DNA from 2 places in the Nocardiopsis sp. NPDC049922 genome. Region 2 is predicted to be linked to the other one. Evidence: riboswitches for the same ligand, from Rfam matches in the RefSeq annotation. Region 2 holds a riboswitch; the other holds the start of a gene.

Region 1 (11,533 bases), on a different contig from region 2:
ATCAGCACCAGAGCAGGTGTCCATCTCGACGGGGGCGGACATCGGCGGAGACGGTGCCCCGGGTGCCGGGTCCGCCGTCCCCTCAGCCGCGGGCGAGTCCGGGCGTCCACGGCAGGCCGAGGTGGAGCAAAACCCTTCCTGGACAGGGATATGGTTTACAGTCGAGTGTTCCCTGACGCACCGCGTCACCACCGGGCGGGCACCCCGATGACGGCGGAGTCCGGGCCGGGGGTGACAAGGAGGACGACATGGGGGATGAGACCTAGCGACCGACCGTGTGAGGCGTACCGCTGCCCGACAGCGGGCTGTCTCGCCGCGCTTCGGGCGGTGTGCGGGTGAGGAGCCCGCCCAGTGCCCGGGACGTGTCACCGATCAGCCGAATCAAGCACCGCCCCGTGCGGTAGGAGGCCGAGCCGACCTATGTCGAGCGTTTACTGCACGCAGTGCGGTCACGCCGTTGCGGATGATGCCCGTTTCTGCTCCTACTGTGGGACCCCCGTCCGCAGGCCCCAGCAGCAGACCCCACGACCTGGTACGGGTGGGGACTCCGCCGGCGACGTCACGTCCACCATCTCGATCTCCGGGATCCAGGCCCTCGAGGAGGAGGAGTCGACCGGGGACGAGCTGGCGGCCGACGACCCGGCCAACGCCGACGCCCTTCCTCCGGGCACGGCGCTGCTCGTGGTGAGGCGCGGTCCCAACGCCGGAAGCCGGTTCCTGTTGGACAGCGACGTGACGACCGCGGGGCGCCACCCCAACAGTGACATCTTCCTCGACGACGTGACCGTCTCGCGTCGGCACGTCGAGTTCTTCCGCCGTGGCGACGGATTCGGCGTCCGGGACGTGGGCAGCCTCAACGGCACCTACGTGAACCGTGAGCCGGTCGACGAGGCCGCGCTCGGCGGCGGGGACGAGATCCAGATCGGCAAGTTCCGCATGGTCCTGCTGACCAAGCCGCGTCGCTGACCAGGCCGGGCGGGGGTCGCCGCGCCGACAAGGTTTGCGGGCCCCCGCCTCCGGAGAGCTTTGTAACGAAGGGTGCCGATTTCGCCCTCGGGTCCTGATCCAACGTGGGAGCAGGGACGAGCGCCCATCCGGCATGACGACTCGTGGGACGGAGCCGCTGTGAAGCACATGGAGGTCGTCGGCGTCCGAGTTGAGATGCCCTCGAACCAGCCGATTGTCCTGCTCAAGGAATCCGACGGAGACCGCTACCTCCCGATCTGGATCGGCGGGGTGGAGGCGACGGCGATCGCACTCGCACAGCAGGGGGTGGCACCCGCCCGGCCGCTGACCCACGACCTGTTCCGGGACGTGCTGGAGGCGCTCGACACCGGGCTGAAGACGGTGAACATCACCGGTCTGAGCGACGGGATCTTCTACGCCGAGCTGGTGTTCAGCAACGGGGTGGAGGTCAGCGCGCGCCCCTCCGACTCGATCGCGCTCGCGCTGCGGACCGGCACGCCGATCTACGCCCACGAGGACGTGATCGCCGAGGCCGGGATGCCGATCCCCGACGAGCAGGAGGACCAGGTCGAGGCGTTCCGGGAGTTCCTGGACAACATCTCGCCCGAGGACTTCGGCCGGCGCGCCGAGTAGCGCCCCTCGGGGCCGCCCTCGGGCAGGGGGTCGGTCCCGCCGCGCCCGCGGCGTGGACAGGGGTGCGCGGGAACGCGGCGACACGGCTGTGACCTGCGGGTTCGCCGTGATCGCCACTGATACATTGGGTAACGGGGTCGAGGGAGGGGGACGCGTTGGTCACGGCCGGAACCTCCGGACGACCGTGGACGGGGCCCGACTCGGAGTCGGGAGACGGACGGCGCGTGCACTTGGCGACGCGCCGCGCGCCGTCGTTGACGCTGCCGGTCGGTCGTCCTACGGTCGGTGCAGTGGAACCCGCGGCGCACCCCATCCCTGAGTGGACATCCCCTGTCGACGCCGCCGTGGGACGAGGAGCCGGAGGTCGGCGTGGCGGTAGCGGGCGGCAAGCGGGAGACCCATGACAGGCGGTCCGCGCTGCGGCTAGCGGGGCAGCAGGGCCTACTGTGCGAAGAGGACGTGGTGGCGCTGCCTATGGACGTCGGGTATAGGGGCCCAGCGGCGTGTACCGCCGCCGGGATCACCTACCGTCAGCTCGACTACTGGGCCAGAACCGGTCTGGTCGAGCCGAGTGTGCGCGCCGGAGCCCATAACGCGCCCCTCTACAGCCTCCCCGACATCCTGCTGCTGAAGGTGGCCAAACGCCTCCTGGACACCGGCATCTCGTTGCAGCAGATCCGCAACGCCGTCGATCATCTGCGCGGTAGGCCCGCCCCCGAGCTGGCCCGCATCACGCTGATGAGCGACGGCGTCAGTGTCTACGAGTGCACGTCCCCCGACGAGGTCGTCGACCTCATGCAGCGCGGCCAGGGCATGTTCGGGCTGGCGCTGGGCAACGTGTGGCGCGAACTGGAGGAGGCCCTGGGCGTGGTCCCGGCCGAGGACCGCACCGACCTGCCCGCCGCTCCGCCGCAGCCGGTGGACGAGCTGGCGCGCCGCCGACGCGAGCGCCGCACGGGCTGAGCACGGCCCCCGGGCGTGGCGGGCGGTCACCGGGACTACCTGGTCGCCGCGACCCGGTACGCCGCGGTGTGGAACGCCGCCAACGAGCACGCCCGCGACGACGCCGTGGCGCGGATCCGCGCGGCGCTCGGGCGGGCGCACGGCTGAGACCCCGGAGCGGCGGGGCGTGGGGACGGAACACGCGAGACCCGGGCTCGGCCTCCGGCGCGGTGATCGAGTACCGTTTGGTCACAACGGGGACGAAAACTGACATTCGCCCTGTTCGTACATCCATACACAGTGTCAACAGGCCGTCAATACCACGCGGGAGAGACCCCGACAGGGGCGCCGACGGGGCAATACTCCCCAGTAACCTCTCAGGCACCACGGACCGCGTGGAGGAGGCCGCTCTGAAGCCTGGCACCGCCGTGCCCGGTGACAGAGGGGGAGACCGTGAGGAAAGCGCCGACCCGCTCGGCCCTGTCACCAGGAGGTCTCCGTGCCTGACCAGTCCACGCCAGACCCGACGCCGCACACGCCCGGCGCCCCCGCACGGGTCTTCGCCGACCGCCACATCGGGCCCACCCCCGCCGAGACCGCGGAGATGCTCAAGACCGTCGGCTACGGCTCCACCGCCGAGCTCATGGCCGCCGCCGTCCCCGAGTCCATCCTCACCGGCCCCGGCCGCAGCGCCCCGCTCGACCTGCCCGAGGCGCTCGGTGAGGCCGAGGCCCTCGCCGAGCTGCGCCGCCTGGCCGACCGCAACCAGGTGCGCGCCTCGATGATCGGACTGGGGTACTACGACACCGTCACCCCGCCCGTCATCCTGCGCAACATCATGGAGAACCCGGCCTGGTACACGGCCTACACGCCCTACCAGCCCGAGATCTCCCAGGGCCGCCTGGAGGCCCTGCTCAACTTCCAGACGATGGTCTGCGACCTGACCGGCCTGCCCGTCTCCGGCGCCTCCCTGCTGGACGAGGCCACGGCCGCCGCCGAGGCCATGACGCTGGCCCGGCGCGCGTCCAAGAGCAAGGCGGACGTCTTCGTCGTCGACGCCGACGTCTTCCCCCAGACCCTGGACGTGCTGCGCACCCGCGCGGAGCCGCTCGGCATCGAGATCGTGGTCGCCGACCTGTCCCAGGGCCTGCCCGAGGGCGACGCCTTCGGTGTCCTGGTGCAGTACCCGGCCTCCAGCGGTGTCGTGCGCGACCCGAGCGACGTCGTCGCCGCCGCCCACGAGCGCGGCGCGCTGGCCGTCGTGGCCGCCGACATCCTCGCCCTGACCCTGCTGCGCAGCCCCGGCGACCTGGGCGCCGACATCGCGGTGGGCTCCACCCAGCGCTTCGGCGTCCCGCTCGGCTTCGGCGGCCCGCACGCCGGGTACATGGCCGTCGGCGAGAAGCTGCGCCGCCAGCTGCCCGGTCGCCTGGTCGGCGTGTCGGTCGACGAGGCGGGCCGTCCCGCCTACCGCCTCGCCCTGCAGACCCGCGAGCAGCACATCCGGCGTGAGAAGGCGACGAGCAACATCTGCACCGCCCAAGTGCTGCTCGCCGTCATGGCCGGAATGTACGCCGTCTACCACGGGCCCGACGGCCTGCGCGCCATCGCCCGCCAGGTGCACACCCGCGCCGCCGCGCTGGCCGACGGCCTGACCGAGCGCGGCTTCGAGGTCGTGCACGGCGCCTTCTTCGACACCCTGCGCGTGCGCGTGCCCAGCTCCGCCGCCGTGGTCGAGCGCGCGCTGGAGGCCGGGTACAACCTGCTGGCCGTGGACCAGACCACGGTCGGCGTCAGCGTCGACGAGACCACCTCCCCGGCCGACCTGGAGGCGGTCCTGGGCGCCTTCGGCGAGTTCGAGCGCGGTTCCTCCCGCGCGGGCCTGACCGTCGACGAGTCCGCCGACCGCGTGCCCTCCGACCTGCGGCGCGGCGTGGACTACCTCACCCACCAGGTGTTCAACACCCACCGCAGCGAGACCTCGCTGCTGCGCTACATGCGCCGCCTGTCCGACCGGGACCTGGCCTTGGACCGCACGATGATCCCGCTGGGCTCGTGCACCATGAAGCTCAACGCGACCGCCGAGATGGAGGCCGTCACCTGGCCCGAGTTCGCGGGGCTGCACCCGTTCGCCCCGCTGGACCAGGCGGCCGGGAGCGTGGCCCTCATCCGCGACCTGGAGGCGTGGCTGGCCGAGGTCACCGGCTACGACGCCGTCTCGCTCCAGCCCAACGCCGGGTCCCAGGGCGAGCTCGCCGGTCTGCTGGCGATCCGGGGCTACCACCGCTCCCGCGGCGAGGCCCACCGCGACGTCTGCCTCATCCCCAGCTCCGCGCACGGCACCAACGCCGCCAGCGCCGTCATGGCCGGGATGCGCGTGGCCGTCGTGGCCTGTGACGACCACGGCAACGTCGACCTGGCGGACCTGCGCGCCAAGACCGAGAAGCACGCCGGGGACCTGGCGGCCATCATGGTCACCTACCCCTCCACGCACGGCGTGTACGAGGACACCATCACCGACGTGTGCCGCCTGGTCCACGAGGCGGGCGGCCAGGTGTACGTGGACGGCGCCAACCTCAACGCGCTGCTGGGCTGGGCCAAGCCCGGCGAGTTCGGGGCCGACGTCAGCCACCTGAACCTGCACAAGACCTTCTGCATCCCGCACGGCGGCGGCGGTCCCGGCGTCGGACCGGTGGCGGTGCGCTCGCACCTGGCCGGGTTCCTGCCCAACCACCCGGGCCAGCCCGAGGCGGGTCCGCACACCGGTGTCGGCGCGGTCTCGGCGGCTCCGTTCGGCTCGGCGGGCATCCTGCCGATCTCCTGGGCCTACGTCCGGATGATGGGCGAGGACGGGCTGCGCGCCGCCACCGAGACGGCCGTGCTGTCCGCCAACTACCTCGCCAAGCGCCTGGAGCCGTACTTCCCGGTCCTGTACACCGGAGCCGACGGTCTGGTGGCGCACGAATGCGTCATCGACATCCGGCCGCTCCAGAAGGCGAGCGGGATCAGCAACGAGGACGTCGCCAAGCGCCTCATGGACTACGGCTTCCACGCGCCGACGATGTCGTTCCCGGTGGCGGGCACCCTGATGGTCGAGCCGACGGAGAGCGAGAACCTCGCCGAGCTGGAGCGGTTCGTCGAGGCGATGATCGCGATCCGCGGGGAGATCGACCGGGTGGCCGCGGGGGAGTGGGACGCCGACGACAACCCGCTGCGCAACGCGCCGCACACCGCCGAGGCGGTGACCGCGGACGTGTGGGAGCACGGCTACGGTCGCGCGGAGGCGGTCTACCCGCTGCCGTCGCTGCGCCAGGACAAGTACTGGCCGCCGGTGGGCCGGATCGACCAGGCCTACGGTGACCGCAACCTGGTCTGCTCCTGCCCGCCGCCGGAGGCCTTCGAGCTCTGACGGTCGACGGACCGAGGGGGCGCCGACGCCGCGTCGGCGCCCCTATTCGGACATGTCGGAAATCTACGACGTAAAGGTGACGCTTCGGTGCGTCACGCACCCGGGAACCGGCCCGGCGGCCCTGGCTCCTCGGGACGGCGACAGGGGCGACGCACCCGCGCCAGACGCCCCGTCTGGAGGCTGGCGCCGGTGCCTTCCCCCCGTCGGGCCGGAGCGGTACGCGGCACGCGCCCGCGACGGAAGGTGGACCGCTCGCGCGCGGGTTACAGTGGCGGCGACGCCCGCCTCACCGAGCGACCACCCACACCCCCATGGAAAGCGCCACGCATGACCACCACGTCCGGGCCGCCCGCACGCTCCGCTCCCGACGACCCGCCCCAGGCCACCGATCCGGCCGACGCCGGGGAGACGGACGCTCCCCCCGCCCACGACGCCGCGGACCTGTGCGACCAGGCCCAGGACCTCGCCCAGAACGGCCACCTCAAGCGCGCGGCCGCCCTGTACCAGCGCGCCGTGGCCGCCAACCCGCCGCCCGCGGTCCAGGCCCGCGCGCTGCTCGGCCTGGCCGTGGTCGAGGACCAGCGCGGCGACCCGCCCGCCGCCCGCGAGGCCGCGTACCGGGCCCTGGCCACCGGGGACACCCGCCACGCCCCGCGCGCCGCCCACCACCTGGCCCTCTCCCTGGAACAGGAGGGCGCGGGGGAGGAGGCCGCCCGAGTCTGGCGGCGCCTGCTCGACCTGGGCGGCCCGGCCCACGCGGCGGTCGCCCACTACGGTCTGGCCCGCGACGCCGAGGCGCGGGGGGACCGCGAGGCCGCCGAGGAGCACTGGGAGGCCGCGCTGGAGCTGCCGACCGACCGGGCGGAGTTCAGCCGCCTGCACGCGACCACCGTCGCCGAGGCCGCCCGGGACCTGGCCGGACGCCTGCTGGAGCGGGGACGGCCCGACGCCGCCCTGGCCGCCGTCGAACGCGGGCTGGCGGTCGCCGACGACCCGGGACTGCGGCTGCTGCGCGCCGCCGCCCACCTGGAGCACGCCATCGGCGACCTGGACGCGATCGTCCCCGCCTCGACCGGGACCCCGGGACCCCACGCCGAGCCGGAGGACGGGGAGCGGCCCGAGCCCGCGACCTCGGGCGCGGCCGTCGAGCTCCTGGCGGGGCTGCTCGCCCTGCGGGGGGAGCCGGAGGCGGCCGAGCGGGTCTGGCGGTCCGGTCTGGGCGACCGGGACACCGCCGAGGAGGTGCGCCGCCGTCTGCGCCGCGGGTTCGCGTCCGCCCCCGAGGAGGACGCGGCGCCGCCGTGGTGGGAGCCCTACCTGGAGGAGGCCGCGGCCACCTCCAGCACCTCCGTGCTCGCCGGGGAGCTGTTCGCGGTCGTGACCCGGATGCACGCGCTGCTCGCCGTCCCCGTGGTGGAGGGCGAGGCACGCCCCTCCGCCCTGCGGGCCGTCATGGAACAGGCCCTGCGCGTCCCGAGCGACACGGTGTGGGGCGTCGACGTGCACGCCGACTTCCGACGTCGGCTGCACGAGGCGATGGGGGAGGACCCGCTGCCGGAGGGGTGGCCGGAGCACGGGCCACCGGGAGGTCGCTGAGCAGGCTGGCGGGGGTGCGGGGGGTCAGGCCGCCGCGTGGACGTGGGGTCGGTGCGGGGCGACGACCGCGCCGTCGGGCAGCAGCTCACCGGTGTCGTCGAACAGGACGACACCGTTGCAGAGCAGGCTCCATCCCTGCTCCGGGTGGCTGGCGATCACCCGCGCGGCCTCGCGGTCGGTGTCCTCGTAGGACGGACAGGCGGGTTCGTGGCTGCACGTGAACATGGAAGGCCTTTCGGTCCAGAACGCTCGGCGTTGAGCTGACGTCCAGCGTAGTGGCTGACATCACATGCCGTTGCGGTTTGGGGCGGTTCGCATCGCCCCGGCCGCTCTCATCCATGGGATACCCGCTGATGCCGCATTGGTTCTGGCCACCTGTGGACAGAATCGGTGCTCAGTATCCTCCGCGTGTCCTGCGCGCCGCCGGTCGGCCGCGCATGCCCGCCCCGGCCAGACCGCCGTGCTGGAAGGCGCGGACGAGCTCGCCGCCGAGGTTGACCCCGGCGCCCAGGGCGAGCCCGACCATGACCGCCTCGACCAGGCTGAGCAGGCCCGAGACCACCGTGCCCTGGGTGATCTGGATGAGGCCGCGGTACAGGATGCTTCCGGGCAGCAGCGGCGCGATGGACGGGATGAGGTAGGTCAGGACCGGCCTGCGGGTGCGCCGGGCGAGCCAGTGGCCGACGACGCCGACCGCGACCGCGCCGGCCACGGTGCCCACCACGGGCGGGACCTGCAGGGCGGCGCGCAGGCCCGCGTAGATCACCCAGATCATCACGCCCAGCACCCCGATGGCGGGCAGGAGCCGCAGGGGCACGGCGAGCGAGATCGCGAAGGCCATCGCGATGCCCGCGGCGCCGACCAGCACCGGGATCTCCAGTGACGTGCCCGCCGAGGGCAGGGAGTCGAGGTCGATGCTCACGCCCAGGCGGATGGCGGTGTAGGCGACCGCGGCCACGCCGGAGACGATCGCGCCCAGGATGAGGAAGGTCTCCAGGAGGCGGGCGGCGGCGGAGACGTAGTAGCCGCTGATGCCGTCCTGGAGGCTGGAGACCAGGGGGCGTCCGGGCAGGAGCGCCATGATGTTGCCGGTGATGATCGCGCTGGCCCGCAGCCCGAGCTCCAGTTCGGAGCTGACCCACAGCAGGCCGAGGCCGATCGAGGCGGCCACCACGGCGGCGGCCGCCATCTGGTAGAACTCGGCGACGCCGCGTCGGGCGAGGAAGACGGCGGTGCGGTCGCCCAGGACCGTGGCGAGGAAGGCGACGGCGGCCACGATGAAGCCGCCGCCCATCATCACACTCGCGCTGGAGGCGATCAGCCCGAAGCCCACCGCGATCATCCAGTTGGGGTAGGGCATGCGGGCGCGGCGGATCCGGTTGAGGCGGGTGGCGGCCTCCTCCAGGTCGAGCAGGCCCAGCGCGGCCTCCTGCACGAGGGTGTGCAGCTCGCCGACGCGGAAGTAGTCGAGGGTACGGCGGCGGACCACGCGCTCGCCGGTGATCGGGGGCAGGTCGCCGCCGGGGTGGGTGGACAGCGTGATGGTGGTGAAGGTGACCGACACCTCCGCGCGGGGCAGTTCGAAGGCGACCGAGAGGCTGAGCATGGCCTCGCTGACCGCCTCGGTGCCCTCGCCGCTGGCGAGCATGAGTTCGCCGACGCGCAGCACCGTGTCGATCGCCCGCGCGTCGGGGAGCTGCCCCTCCTCGTCCAGCTCGTCCGGGGTCAGTTCCCGTTCGTGCTCGGCCCGCCAGTCGCGCATCCTGCTCAGCAGGCGGTCCTCACTGGGCGCCACGGGCCGCTCGCGCTTGTTGGGCATGTCGTCCTCCCTTCGCTTCCCGTCCGGTTCCGTCGTGGCCGGAGCGTCGCCTTCCACCGCACAGGAGACGCCGCCGGGCGGGGTGGAGTTGGCCTGGTCGGGGGACGGGCGCCGGTGAGGTCGGTCACCGGTTCATCCTTCCAGGGGGGCCGGGCGGCTGACAGCGACGCGCCGGGTGCCGGGGCTGGTCAGGGGTTGGCGCCCGAACACGGGCCGAAGCGAAGCGGAGGCCCCAGGAGGCGCTTAGTCGCCGGGGCGCACCAGGCCGGTCTCGTAGGCGTGGACGACGGCCTGGACGCGGTCGCGGAGCCCGAGCTTGGTGAGGACGCGGCCGACGTGGGACTTGACGGTGGTCTCGCCGAGGACCAGGTGCGCGGCGATCTCGGCGTTGGTCCAGCCGCGGGCGACCAGCCGCAGCACCTCGCGTTCGCGGGCGGTGAGCGGGTCGTCGGGCACGGGCTCGCGGGCGGGGTCGGCGGGCAGGTGCGGGGCCCAGCGGCGCAGGAGTCGTTCGAGCACGGCCGGGGTGATGACCGCGCCGCCGTCGGCGACGACCTCGACGGCGGCGACGAGTTCGGCGGGCGGGGCGTCCTTGAGCAGGAAGCCGACCGCGCCCGCGCGCAGGACGCCGGTGACGTACTCGTCGAGGTCGAAGGTGGTCAGCGCGAGGACGCGGATGTCGTGTCCCAGCCGCGCGGCCCACCGGGTGATCCGTCCGGTGGCCTCGACGCCGTCCATTCCGGGCATGCGCACGTCCATGAGGACGACGTCGGGCAGGAGGCGGCGGGCGGCGTCGACGGCCTCGCGGCCGTCGGCGGCCTCACCCACCACGGACAGGTGGCCGGTGGCCTCCAGGATCATGCGGAAGCCCGCGCGGACGAGCGGTTGGTCGTCGACGAGCAGAACTGAGACGGGCACGGCGTCGATTCTGCCGCACTCCGCGAGGGGGTCGGACGTGCGACTCAGCGGGTGGGCAACGGGGGCGGGGTGCCGCCGAACTCGGGGCACAGGGCCTGGTGGTCGCACCAGCCGCAGAGCTTGCTGCGCCGGGGTTCCCAGACGCCCGTGCGGCCGGCCTCCTCGATCCGGTCCCAGATGTGACCGATCTCCGCCTCGGCGGCGCGCAGTTCGTCCTCGGTGGGGTCGTACCAGCGGACGGCGCCGTCGCCGCCGAGGTAGACGAGTTGGAGGCGGGTGGGGACGACGCCGAGGTCGCGCCAGATCATGACGGCGTAGAAGAAGATCTGGAACCTGGCCTTGTCCTCGAAGCGGGGGTGGGGGGACTTGCCGGTCTTGTAGTCGACGATGCGGATCTGGCCGGAGGGGGCGACGTCGAGGCGGTCCACGTAGCCGCGCAGGCGCAGTCCGGAGGGCAGGGCCACGTCCAGGCGCAGCTCGCGGTCGCGGGGCTCCAGGGCGGTGGGGTTCTCCAGGTCGAAGTAGCGGGTGACCAGTGCGCGGGCGGACTCCAACCAGGCGTCGCGCGCGGCGTCGTCGGCGAACAGGTCGTCGACCTCGGGGCGCTTGGCGCGCAGTGTCTCCCACTGGGGCTCGACCAGGCCGACGGCGGTGCGGGCGGTGCGGGTCTCGGCGGGGAGTTCGTACAGCCGCTCCAGGCAGGCGTGGACGAGGGTGCCGCGCAGGGCGGCGGAGCTGGGCGGTTCGGGGAGTTTGTCGATGGCGCGGAACCGGAACAGCAACGGGCACTGGAGGAAGTCGGAGGCGCGGGAGGGGGAGAGGGCGGACGGGAGCAACGCGGTGGTCATGCGACGAGCCTACGAGAGGGTCGCGACCGACGGAGGCCGGTTGGGCCGGGCGGCGGATCCTGGGGGCACACGGCCTAGTCTGTGAGCGTGACCAACGACGATTCCAGGCCCGTGTCCGGTGAGCGCTCCTCGAAGCCGGGGCTCCTGCTCGGGCGCCCCTTCGGCATCCCCGTGTACGTGACGTCCTCGTGGTTGATCGTGGCGGTGCTGATCACGCTGGTCTACGGCGGGATCGTGCAGAACCGGCTGGCGCTGGGGCCGTCGGCGTACGTGTTGGCGTTCGTGTTCGCGATCCTGTTGTACGCGTCGGTGCTGGTGCACGAGTTGGCGCACTCGGTGGTGGCGCGCGGGTTCGGGCTACCCGTGCGGCGCATCGTGCTGTACGTGCTGGGCGGGGTCTCG
Region 2 (11,533 bases):
TGAGCAGCGCGAAGTACACGGCGGTGTTGGCCTGGGCGCCCGAGTGCGGCTGCACGTTGGCGTGCTCGGCCCCGAACAGCTCCTTGGCGCGGTCGATCGCCAGCTGCTCGACGACGTCGACGTGCTCGCAGCCGCCGTAGTAGCGGCGGCCGGGGTAGCCCTCCGCGTACTTGTTGGTCAGGACGGTGCCCTGGGCCTCCAGGACCGCCTGCGGAGCGAAGTTCTCCGAGGCGATCATCTCCAGGGTGTCGCGCTGGCGCCCCAGTTCGGCGTCGACCGCGGCCGCCACCTCCGGGTCGAGCTCACTGAGGCTCTGGTTGAGCAGGGTCTTGTCGGTCGCCATCGGTGGGCTACTCCTCTTCCTTGGTCAGAGCCTTGTACTCCTCGGCGGAGAGCAGGTCGGAGGGTTCCTCGGAGACCCGTGCCCGGAACAGCCACGCGTCGTAGGGGTCGGAGCTGACCGACTCCGGCTCGTCCTCCAACGCCTCGTTGACCTCGACGACCTCACCGCTCACCGGCGAGTAGACGTCACTGACGGCCTTGGTGGACTCCACCTCGCCGCACGTCTCCCCGGCGGTCACCTCGGTGCCGACCGCGGGGGGCTCGACGAACACGATGTCGCCCAGCGACTCCACGGCGTACGCCGTGATCCCGACGGTCGCGACACCGTCCTCGATCCGGACCCACTCGTGTTTGTCGGTGTAACCCAGCTCCGTGGGAACGCTCACTTCGACTCTCCTTGGAGATATTCGTGCATCCTGCCGTGCGCCGGTACGGCGCCCCGGCCCGGCCTACGCCTGGTCACGCCCCGTCCGTGCCGGTCCCCGGATCGGGGATCCGGCCGTGGGGCGAGTGGGCCCCGTGGTGTTGGGGCCCGCTGTCACGACCGCCGCTGGTAGAACGGCAGCTCGACCACGTCGACGTCCTCGCCGCGTCCGCGCACGTCCACGGTGAACGCGCCGGTCGTGGTGTCGAGGTCGCCGTCCACGTAGGCCATGGCGATGGGGCGGCCCAGGGTGGGCGAGGGCGCGCCGCTGGTGAGGGTGCCGACGACGGCGCCGTCGCGCAGGACCTCCTGGCCCCTGCGCAGCGGGCGGCGACCGCGGCCGACGAGGCCGATGAGGCGGCGTTCGCGGGCGGTGCGCGCGGCCTCCTCCAGGGCGGCGCGGCCGACGAAGTCACCCGGCTTGTCGAGCTTGACCACGCGGCCGAGCCCGGCGTCGAAGGGGGTGAGGTCGGCGGTGAGCTCCTGCCCGTACAACGGCATCCCGGCCTCCATGCGCAGGGTGTCGCGCGCGGAGAGTCCGGCGGGGACCAGACCGTGCTCGGCGCCCGCCTCCATGAGGGCCTTCCACACGTGCGGGGCGCGCTCGGCGGGGCGGACGAAGATCTCGAAGCCGTCCTCGCCGGTGTACCCGGTGCGGGCGAGCAGCACGGGCTCCCCGGCCACGGTGTGCTCGTAGCCCGCGTAGTAGCGGATCTCGTCGAGCTTGGCGTCGGTCAGCGGAGCCAGGATGTCCACCGCGCGCGGGCCCTGGACGGCGATGAGCGCGTACTCGGCGGACTCGTCGGCGACCTCGACGTCGAAGCCCCGGGCCCGTTCGGTGAGGGCGTCGGCGACCACGGACACGTTCGCCGCGTTGGCCACGACGAGGTACTCCTCCTCGCGGAGGCGGTAGACGATGAGGTCGTCCAGGACACCGCCGTCGGCGGCGGTGATCATGGTGTAGCGGGCGCGGCCGACCTTCACCTTGGACAGGTGACCGACCAGGGCGTGGTCGAGGGCCTCGGCGGCCTGCGGCCCGGACAGGCGGATCTCACCCATGTGGGAGAGGTCGAAGAGCCCGGCGGCCTCGCGGACCGCCGTGTGCTCGGCGGTCTCACTGCCGTAGCGCAGGGGCATGAGCCATCCGGCGAAGTCGACCAGGGTGGCCCCGGACTGTTCGTGAATCTCGCGCAGCGCTGTCGCGCGTGGCGCGGACGCGGGCTCTGACATGGGCACTCCCGAGAGGATGGGCGTCTGTCGTGCGTGGCGTTGCCATCCTCCCCCTCTGTCATCTGTGCCTGAGAGCTTCACCGCGCGCTCGGCGTGGTTTGCACCTTCGGCGAGGGACGGCGGTCCCTGCTTTCCAGAGTGGTCTCGCCCGTACGGTCCACTGTGCCTGAGAGGTTGTCATCGGGGAGGGATTGCTCCTTCGGCGGCCCACATTGGCTACGCGGGCACTCTCCCGTACGGGGTCAGCAACACCATCAGACTAGCAGCGGCGATCGTCGGCTCCCAAGGGTGGTGGACCTCCCGTCCGCCGCGCCTGTGGAAAACGCCGTACGGACGGTGACGAACCGTTAGCGTGGATGCGACGGACGGGGCGACGTGCGGAGGGGGCACGAGTGGTCACCGGTGACGGGCGGGGGAGACGACCGGCGGCGCCTGGCCGCGGGGCGACGTTGTGGGCCGTCGCGGGCGTGGTGCTGGCCGTGCTCGTGGGGGCCGCGTGCACGGGCACCGCGCCGGAGGTGGCCGACCACGTCCGGGGCGACGCGCGCCTCGTCGACCGGGTCGGCGGTGACGTCCCCTCGGAGGAGCGCGAGGACCTGGAGGCGGTCTTCGAGGAGGCGGGTGTGGAGGGCACCTTCGTCCTCTTCGACACCGGTGAGCGCTCGGCGACCGTCGTCGCCCCTGGACAGGCCCGTCGGCGTACCGTGCCCGCGTCCACGTTCACGCTGGTCAGCTCGGTGATCGCGCTCCAGACGGGTGCGGTCGCCGACGTCGACGAGGTGGTGCCCCACGGCGGTGGGCCCCAGCCGGTCCCCGGGCGGGAGCGGGGCATGAGCATGCGCGAGGCCCTGCCCGCGTCCAACGCGCCGGTGTACCGGGAGATCGCGCGCCGGGTCGGCCACGACCGGATGGCGGCGTGGGTGGACCGGTTCGACTACGGCAACCGCGCGATCGGCGACGAGGAGCGGGTGGACCGGTTCTGGTCGGAGGGTCCGCTGGAGGTCTCCCCGATGGAGCAGACCGCGTTCCTGGCCAGTCTCGCCCGCGCGGAGCTGCCGGTGGAGGACCGGCATCTGGGCGCCGTGCGCGAGATCGCGCGGGTCGACCGGATCGGGGACCACGCCCTGTTCGCCGAGACCGGGTGGGGCGCGACCGTGGAGCCCTCGCCGGGCTGGTGGGTCGGCTGGGTCGAGCACGGGGAGGACGTGCACACCTTCGCCCTGCGGGTGTACGTCGAGGACGGGTCGCAGTTGGAGTCGTGCGAGCGGATCGGCCGGGAGCTGCTGGTCGAACTGGGTGTGCTGCCGCCGGAGGCCGCCCGCTGAGCCGCCGGCGGGCGGCGGTCCACCCGGCTCCCGTTCGCCGCGCTCGGCGTGGGGCCCGGCGCGCTGCCGGGCCCCACGCGGTGTTCTCGCGGTGGGCGGAAGCTTCGGGCTCAGGCCACGCTCTTGCGGCGCTGGCGCACGGACTCGGCCAGCTGGGTCAGCACGTCCTCGGTGGTCTCCCAGCCCATGCACTTGTCGGTGATCGACTGGCCGTAGGTGAGCGCGGCCGGGTCGCTGAGCTTCTGGGCGCCCCCCACGATGAAGCTCTCCAGCATGACGCCGATGATGCCCGTCTGGCCCTCGGCGATCTGCTCGGCGATGGCGGACGCCACGCCGGGCTGGCGGGTGTGGTCCTTGCCGCTGTTGGCGTGGCTGGCGTCGATCATCAGGCGGCGCGGCAGCCCCGCCTCGCCGATGACGTCGAGCGCGGCGTCGACCGACTCGGCGTCGAAGTTCGGGCCGACCCGGCCGCCGCGCAGGATGACGTGGCAGTCGGGGTTGCCTTCGGTGACCACGACGGACCCGGCGCCGGTCGGGTCGACGCCGAAGAACGTGTGCGAGGCGGCGGCCGCGCCGACGGCGTCCACGGCGACCTGGACGTCGCCGTCGGTGCCGTTCTTGAAGCCGACCGGGGTGCTCAGGCCGCTGCCCAGCTGGCGGTGCACCTGGCTCTCCGTGGTGCGGGCGCCGATGGCGCCCCAGGTCACGGCGTCGGCGATGTACTGGGGCGTGATCGGGTCGAGGAACTCGGTGCCCGCGGGCAGCCCCAGGGAGTTGATGTCCAGGAGCAGCTGGCGGGCGATGCGCAGGCCGTGGTGGACGTCGTAGGTGTCGTTCAGGTGGGGGTCGTTGATCAGACCCTTCCAGCCCACGGTGGTGCGCGGCTTCTCGAAGTACACGCGCATGACGACGCACAGGTCGTCGCGCAGGGACGGGATGAGGCCGAGCAGGCGCCGCGCGTAGTCCATCGCGGACTCGGGGTCGTGGACCGAGCAGGGGCCGACGACGACGAGCAGGCGGTCGTCGTCCCCGTCGAGCACGCGCTTGACCTCGGCGCGCGACTGCTCCACCAGGGTGTTGCGGTCATGGCCCAGGGGAAGTTCCCTGAGCAGGTCCTGAGGGGCGATGAGCGGCTGGTAACTCGCCACCCGTGTGTCGTTGGTGCTCGGCATCGTGATCCCCTCGGTCCCTCGGTCGGTGCTGGCTGTCGCCGCGACTGACAGTAGCGCGGTCCGGGTCGGTCGGACGCGGTCGCGTGGGGTTGTGGCGCGGGTCGCGGGATGGGAAACGCCACAACGGCCGTGACGCCGAAAGAATCGTCTCGCCATGTGGGACGACCATTCCGGGATCCATTCCGTCCCGGGGCGCCGGAGATCAGTCCTTCAGCCCCGGAAGGTCCTCTTCCCAGAACTCGCGCGGGTTGCGCTCGCCACCGGTGACCGTGCCGCGTTCGGCCTCGGCCCGGCGTAGCTGTACACGTCGGATCTTACCCGAGACGGTCTTCGGAAGCTCGGTGAACTCCAGGCGGCGCACCCTCTTGTAGGGCGAGAGGCGCTCGCGGGCGTAGGCGAGGATGGTGCGGGCGGTGTCCGCGTCCGGCGGCACGCCCTCGGCCAGGGCGACGTAGGCCTTGGCGACCGCCAGCCGCAGCGGATCGGGCGAGGGAACCACCGCCGCCTCGGCCACGAATTCGTGCTCGACGAGCACGCTTTCGAGTTCAAATGGTGAGATGCGGTAATCCGACGCCTTGAACACGTCGTCGATCCGGCCGATATAGGTGATGTGGTCGCGTGAATCCCGGGTGGCGATGTCGCCGGTGTGGTACAGACCGCGCCGGGTGACCTCGCGGGTCAGGTCCGCGCCGTCGGCGTACCCCGTCATCACCCCCACCGGGTCTCCGGACAGGTCCACGCAGATCTCCCCGGTCTCGGCGGGCTCGTCCGTGGTCGGGTCGGCGAGCACGATGTCGTACCCGGGCAGCGGGCGGCCCATCGACCCCGGCACGACGGTCTGGCCGGGCGCGTTGCCGACGAGCATGGTGGTCTCGGTCTGGCCGAAGCCGTCACGGACGGTGATCCCCCAGGCGTCGCGCACCCGGTCCACCACCTCCGGGTTGAGCGGCTCTCCCGCGGCCACCGCCTCGCGCAGCGACACGCGCCAGGAGCGCAGGTCGGTCTGGATGAGCATCCGCCACACCGTCGGCGGCGCGCACATGGTGGTCACCCCGCAGCGCACGACCTGGTCCAGCAGGTGTTCGGCGTCGAACCTGGCCTGGTTGACCACCAGGACGGTCGCCTCCGCGTTCCACGGGGCGAACACGCTGCTGTAGGCGTGCTTGCCCCACCCGGGGGAGGAGATGTTCAGGTGGATGTCGGCCGGTTGGACGCCCAACCAGTACATGGTCGACAGGTGGCCGACCGGGTAGGAGCGCTGGGAGTGGGAGACCAGCTTGGGCCGGGAGGTCGTGCCGGAGGTGAAGTAGAGCAGGAGCGGGTCGTCGGCGGCGGGCATGTGCGGGGGCGCGAAGTCCAGGGCCGCGTGCTCGGAGTCGGGGTAGCTGAGCCAGCCGTCCATGTACCCGACGCAGATCCGCGTCCAGTGGCCGCGCAGGCTCGCGAACTTCTCCGTCTCGGTGGGGTCGCACACCACGTGCGCGACCTCGCCCCGTTCCAGCCGGTCGACCAGGTCGCTCTCGGTCAGCATGGGCGAGGCCGGGCTGACCACCGCGCCGAGCTTGATCGCCGCGAGGGTGGTCTCCCACAGCTCGACCTGGTTGCCGAGCATGAGCATGATCCGGTCGCCCGCGTGCACCCCCTGGCCGATCAGCCAGTTGGCCACCTGGTTGGAGCGCTCGGACAGGCGGCGGTAGGTGTACTTGGCCTCGCTCCCGTCCTCCTCCACGATCCACAGCGCCGTCCGGTCGGGGATGGACTCCGCCAGCGCGTCGAAGTGGTCCAACGCCCAGTTGAACCGCTCGGGCCGGGGCCAGGCGAACTCCCGGTGCGCCCTGGGCTGGTCCTCACGGAGCCGGAGCAGCAGGTCCCGCGCGGCCCGGAACTCCGCCGCGCCCTCCGCGGCCGTCTCTTTGGACATCCTCGGCGACCTCCGGGTCGGGGACGGCGGCCGGGCCGGACCGTCCGGGTTCTTGGCCCGCGTGGGGCGGTGGATACGGCTGTGCGCAGCAGGTCCTACCCGGGATGCGCGCGGGCGACGCCTCCGGCCCGCGAGCCCTACCATGGGGCGCATGGAGGAACTGCGCGGACATCACGGAACCTGGCGAATCGACGAAGAGACGGTCCGGATCGGGTTCGGCTCGGGGCGCAAGGTCCCCACCCTGCTCAAGCACCTGGGCGAGTGCGCGGTTCCGCTGGCGGCGGTGCGCGAGGTCGAGTTCGACCGCGGCGACCGCAAGCGCGGGTGGCGGCTGCGGATCCGGCTGGTCGACGGTGCGGACCCGTACACGGAGCTGGGCGTGCACGGCCGGGACGCGACGACACCGCTGCTGCTCACCGGCCCGCACGACAGGGAGCTGGTCGCCGAGTACGTCGCGGACAAGCTCACCTCCGCGGCCGGCCTGGCCCGGGAGATCGCCGACGGTTCCGTCGACCCGCGCGAGGTGGCCCGGTCGCTGGTCGCCCGGCCTCCCTTCCAGGCCCGCACCGCCGAGGGCACGGCCACCTTCGACGGCACCCGCGTCCGTCTCCAGTGGGACGGCCTGATGGCCGGTTCGGCCAAGGAGAAGGAGAAGGCGCGGGAGTTCCGGCTCACCGAGATCGCCGAGGCCCGGTGGTTCCCGCCGGTCGACCTGACCGAGGGCCTGCTGCGGATCGAACTGCGCGGCGTGAGCGTCTCGGAGGCCACCGACCCCGAACACGACTTCTTCACCCTCGCCTCCCACGGCTCCAAGGGCAGTGAGGAGAGCCTGCTCATGGCGGCGACGATCAACGCCCACCTCGCCCCGACCGCCGAACGGGACGCGCCGGCGGCGCTGCCCGGCGCGGGGCCGGCCGCGTCGGCCGAGCAGGACGCGGAGACGATCTTCGCCACCATTCGTGAGCTGGGCAGGCTCCACACCGAGGGGCTGCTCACCGACGAGGAGTTCAGCGCCAAGAAGGCCGAGCTCCTCGGACGCCTGTGACCGGGACGATCGTTCCGCGCTCCGGGTCCGTTCCCCCCGCCGGGCGACCGCCCGGCGGTCCGCGACTGGAAAGGCCATCCGCTTTGCGCACCCTGTACCCGCCCATCGAGCCGTACGACTCGGGGATGCTCGACGTCGGCGACGGACACCGCGTCTACTGGGAGCTGTGCGGCAACCCCGCGGGCAAGCCCGTGGTGTTCCTGCACGGTGGGCCCGGTGGCGGCTGTACCCCGACCCACCGTCGGCTCTTCGACCCCGAGCGGTACCGCATCCTGCTGTTCGACCAGCGCAACTGCGGACGCTCCACGCCGCACGCCAGCCGGATGGACTCCGACCTGTCCACGAACACGACGTGGACGCTGGTCGAGGACATCGAGCGGCTGCGCGAGATGATCGGTGTGTCGCGGTGGCAGGTGTTCGGCGGCTCCTGGGGCAGCTGCCTGGCGCTGGCCTACGCGCAGCGCCACCCGGAGCGGGTCACCGAACTCATCCTGCGGGGCGTCTTCACCCTGCGCGACGAGGAGCTGCGCTGGTTCTACCAGCAGGGCGCCTCGATGCTCTTCCCGGACCTGTGGGAGTCCTACCTCGCGCCGATCCCGGCCGAGGAGCGCGACGACCTCATCGCCGCCTACGCCCGGCGGCTGGGCGACCCCGACCGCGCCGTGCGCCTGGCGGCGGCCCGCGCGTGGAGCGTGTGGGAGGGGTCGACGGTGACCCTGCTGCCCAACGACGAGATCCGCGCCCAGCACTCCGACGAGGACTACGCGCTGGCGTTCGCGCGGATCGAGAACCACTTCTTCACCCACCGCGGCTTCCTGACCCCGAACCAGCTCATCGACGGGGCCGAGAAGATCCGCGACATCCCGGGTGTGATCGTGCAGGGGCGCTACGACGTGTGCACGCCCGTCCACACTGCCTACGACCTGCACAAGGCCTGGCCGGAGGCGGAGTTCCACGTCGTCGACGACGCCGGGCACGCGTTCAACGAGCCCGGGATCCTCGACCGGCTCATCGAGGCCACCGACCGCTTCGCGCGCTAGCGACGGTCCGGGTTCCGGGACGCGCACCTCCCGGAACCCGGACGCCCTGGAGTCCGGACGTCCTAGAGTCGAGGCACCCGTGATCCGCGCGACGAAGGGACAGCCATGCGAGTCGAGGTCGATTTCGACCGGTGCGAGAGCAACGCCCTGTGCATGGGGGCGGCCCCCGAGGTCTTCGAGGTCCGCGACGACGACTTCCTCAACGTCCTGACCGAGGAACCCTCCGCCGACCTGCACGGGAAGGTGCGTGAGGCAGCGCGCCTGTGCCCCAAGCAGGCCATCACCGTGAAGGAGTAGCTTCCGCGGCGGTCAGCGCCTCGTCCCATGTCGTGGGCTCCTCCAGCAGACCCCGGTAGCGCATGGTCCGCGGCGTTGACCGCAACCCCAGCACCCCGGTGAGCATCCCGTCGCGGCCCAGGAAGGCCACGAACTTCCGGTCCTCCGGAGACCCGTGCACGAACGCGACCTCATCGGCGGGTGCGGCCTGTCCCAGCAGCTGGATCTTCATCTTGTATTGGTCCGACCAGAAATAGGGGACCGGGGTGAAGGGCGTCCGTCCCGAGCCCGCGAGGAGGTTGCGGGCCGCCGCCTCCCCCTGCTGGCTGGCGTTCGTCCAGTGCTCCAGCCGGATCCGACCGCCGTAGCGCGGGTGCGGCCAGTTCGCCAGGTCGCCGACGGCGTACACGTGGGGCACGGACGTCTCGGAGAACGCGTCGCAGGCCACGGAGCCGTCGGGGAGCAGTTCCACACCGGATCCGCGCAGCCACTCGGTGTTCAGGCTCACGCCCAGCCCGGCCACCACGAGGGACGCCTCGATCGCGGACCCGTCGGCCAGTCGGACGCGCTCCACGCGGCCGGCGCCCTCGAACCCGGTCACCCCCGCCCCGAGGCGCACGTCGACGCCGTTCTCCCGGTGCAGCTCGGTCAGGACCCGCCCGATCCTGGGGTCGATCACCCGTGTCAGCGGCGTCGGCGCCGCCTCCACCAGCGTCACCTCCATGCCCACCGCGCGGGCGCTGGCCGCCACCTCGGCGCCGACGAAGCCCGCTCCGACGACCACGAGGCGGCCGCCGGAGTCGAAGGCGGCGCGCACGGCCTCGGCGTCGTCCAGGGTGCGCAGCACGTGCACGCCCGCGAGCGTCGTGTCGGGCCGCCGCGCCCGGGCGCCGCTCGCGATGACGAGGCCGTCGTAGCGCACCGTCCCCGAGCCCGCGGGACCCCTCACGCCGACCTCGCGCGCCCGGGTGTCGAGCCCGACGGCGCGGGTGTTCGGGCGGAAGTCCAGGTCCAGGGCGTCCACCGCGGCGTCGTCGCGCAGTCGCAGGGCGCGGTGGCCCACGAGCCAGCCGGGAGCGCCGTTCGACGGGTCCATGCCGACCCCGGTGAGGACCTCCTTGGACAGCGGAGGCCGCGAGTAGGGGCGGTACGGTTCCTCGCCGACCAGCGTGATCCGCCCGTCGAACCCCTGCTCGCGCAGGGACTCCGCCGTGTGCAGCCCCGCCATTCCGGCGCCGACGATGACGATGTCGCTGAGGGTGTCCGGCACTGTGGTGCCCTTCCGATGTCGGGTCGGGTCGTGTCCGCCGGGGTCAGCGGACCGAGCTACAGCGCGCGGACCTCCCCGACGGGCGCGCCGCCGCCGTGGATCTCGACGCGCAGCCGGTCGTGGACGGGGGAGACGTCCGCACCGATGGTGCGCAGGGCGTCGAGTGCGACCAGGGTACGCGCCCGCTCCTCGGCGTCGCCGTCGCTGATCTTGACCGCGACGGTCTCGCCGGTGGGCGCGCCGATGAGGTGCACCCCGTCCGCGCCGATCTTGGCCACCATCCCCGGGACGCGGGTCATGAGCTCGGTGTCGATCCGGTCGGTGCCCGACACGTACTCGGGGTGGGCGCTCATGGCGTCGGTGACGGCGCGTTCGGGGCTGCCGTCGGGGGCGGTGCGCATGCGCCACAGTCCCCGGGCGAGCCCGACCAGGGAGACGGCGAGCTGGGGCGCCCCGCAGCCGTCGACGGCGGTGTGCGCGACGCGTTCGCCGGTCAGCTCCTCGACGGTCTCGCGGACCAGGACCTGGAGGGGGTGCTCGGGGTCGAGGTAGTCGTCGGTGCTCCAGCCCCGCTGGACGCAGGCGGAGAGCATGCCCGCGTGCTTGCCCGAGCAGTTCATGAGCAGGCGCTCGGGTGCGCGGCCCGCGCGCAGGAACGCGCGGCGCGCCGCCCGCCCGCCGGGGATGTCCTCGGGGCACCGCAGGGCGTCGGGTGTGAGTCCGGCCTTGGCGAGGATCCGCTCGGCCTCGGCGGCGTGCATGTCCTCGCCGCCGTGGCTGCCGGCGGCGATGGCGAGGGAGCTGCCCTCCAGCGGGGCGCCCGCGCGCAGCATGGCCAGCGCCTGGAAGGGCTTGGCGGCCGAGCGGGGGAACATGGGCTGGTGGACGGGGCCGCGCGCGAGGGCGATCCGTCCGGTCGGGGACAGGGCGACCACCGCGCCGTAGTGGACGCTCTCCCGCATGCCGGAGCGGGTGACCTCCGCGAGGGGCACGTACTCCGGGTGCGGGCTCAGCGTCGGCTGCGGGGTGTCGGGCATGCGGGCTCTCCTCGCCGTTGAGGTTGGGTGCGCGGGGAGTGTCCATGTTTCTGTGGACACGACTAAGAACGTTACATAATGCACCTTTCTTCCGTTGCTGGGGTGGGATCAGCCACCCCGGCCTCCGATCACCCGCGTGGAGGACCCGCACCGTGCGCGCACGGTCGGCGGGAGGCCGCGCACGCGGCGGTTCGGTGTCGCGCACGGGGAGTAAGGTCGGTTCGGGTACGGACCGGGCCGGACACCGGTGGACCGGCGGTGACGAGGGAGTGGAGCACGCGATGGGAACGCTGCGGTTGGGCTCGCTGACCCGGAGGCGGGTCGGCCCGCGGGCGGCGGACCTGGAGTACGCGGTGCTCGACACGGAGACGACCGGGCTGGATCCGGGCACGGGCGCCCGCGTCGTCGAGGTCGCCGTGGTGCGCCTGCGCGGCGACGGCACGGTGGTCGA

What was found. Region 2 has a riboswitch for glycine ahead of gcvT (glycine cleavage system aminomethyltransferase GcvT). Riboswitches for the same ligand answer to the same signal wherever they lie in the genome.
Region 1: another riboswitch for glycine. It lies ahead of gcvP (aminomethyl-transferring glycine dehydrogenase); the one in region 2 lies ahead of gcvT (glycine cleavage system aminomethyltransferase GcvT).

What each region holds. Positions count from the first base shown of each region.
Region 1 is NZ_JBFAME010000016.1:269-11,801, forward strand. Features, by position in the region: gene AB0I72_RS23665 (FHA domain-containing protein) at 421-966, shown strand; gene AB0I72_RS23670 (bifunctional nuclease family protein) at 1,126-1,599, shown strand; gene AB0I72_RS23675 (MerR family transcriptional regulator) at 2,074-2,562, shown strand; gene AB0I72_RS23680 (hypothetical protein) at 2,578-2,709, shown strand; glycine riboswitch at 2,857-2,945, shown strand; gene gcvP (aminomethyl-transferring glycine dehydrogenase) at 3,041-5,950, shown strand; gene AB0I72_RS23690 (tetratricopeptide repeat protein) at 6,278-7,546, shown strand; gene AB0I72_RS23695 (DUF5999 family protein) at 7,571-7,771, opposite strand; gene AB0I72_RS23700 (threonine/serine exporter family protein) at 7,941-9,365, opposite strand; gene AB0I72_RS23705 (response regulator transcription factor) at 9,609-10,283, opposite strand; gene AB0I72_RS23710 (RecB family exonuclease) at 10,328-11,131, opposite strand; gene AB0I72_RS23715 (site-2 protease family protein) at 11,297-11,533, shown strand, end outside.
Region 2 is NZ_JBFAME010000011.1:151,152-162,684, reverse strand. Features, by position in the region: partial or broken gene AB0I72_RS20990 (serine hydroxymethyltransferase) at 1-343, opposite strand, end outside; gene gcvH (glycine cleavage system protein GcvH) at 351-728, opposite strand; gene gcvT (glycine cleavage system aminomethyltransferase GcvT) at 881-1,996, opposite strand; glycine riboswitch at 2,140-2,241, opposite strand; gene AB0I72_RS20975 (penicillin-binding transpeptidase domain-containing protein) at 2,446-3,321, shown strand; gene AB0I72_RS20970 (3-deoxy-7-phosphoheptulonate synthase) at 3,432-4,493, opposite strand; gene AB0I72_RS20965 (AMP-binding protein) at 4,696-6,414, opposite strand; gene AB0I72_RS20960 (DUF4429 domain-containing protein) at 6,566-7,459, shown strand; gene pip (prolyl aminopeptidase) at 7,543-8,499, shown strand; gene AB0I72_RS20950 (ferredoxin) at 8,605-8,796, shown strand; gene AB0I72_RS20945 (FAD-dependent oxidoreductase) at 8,780-10,045, opposite strand; gene AB0I72_RS20940 (asparaginase) at 10,102-11,082, opposite strand; gene AB0I72_RS20935 (3'-5' exonuclease) at 11,364-11,533, shown strand, end outside.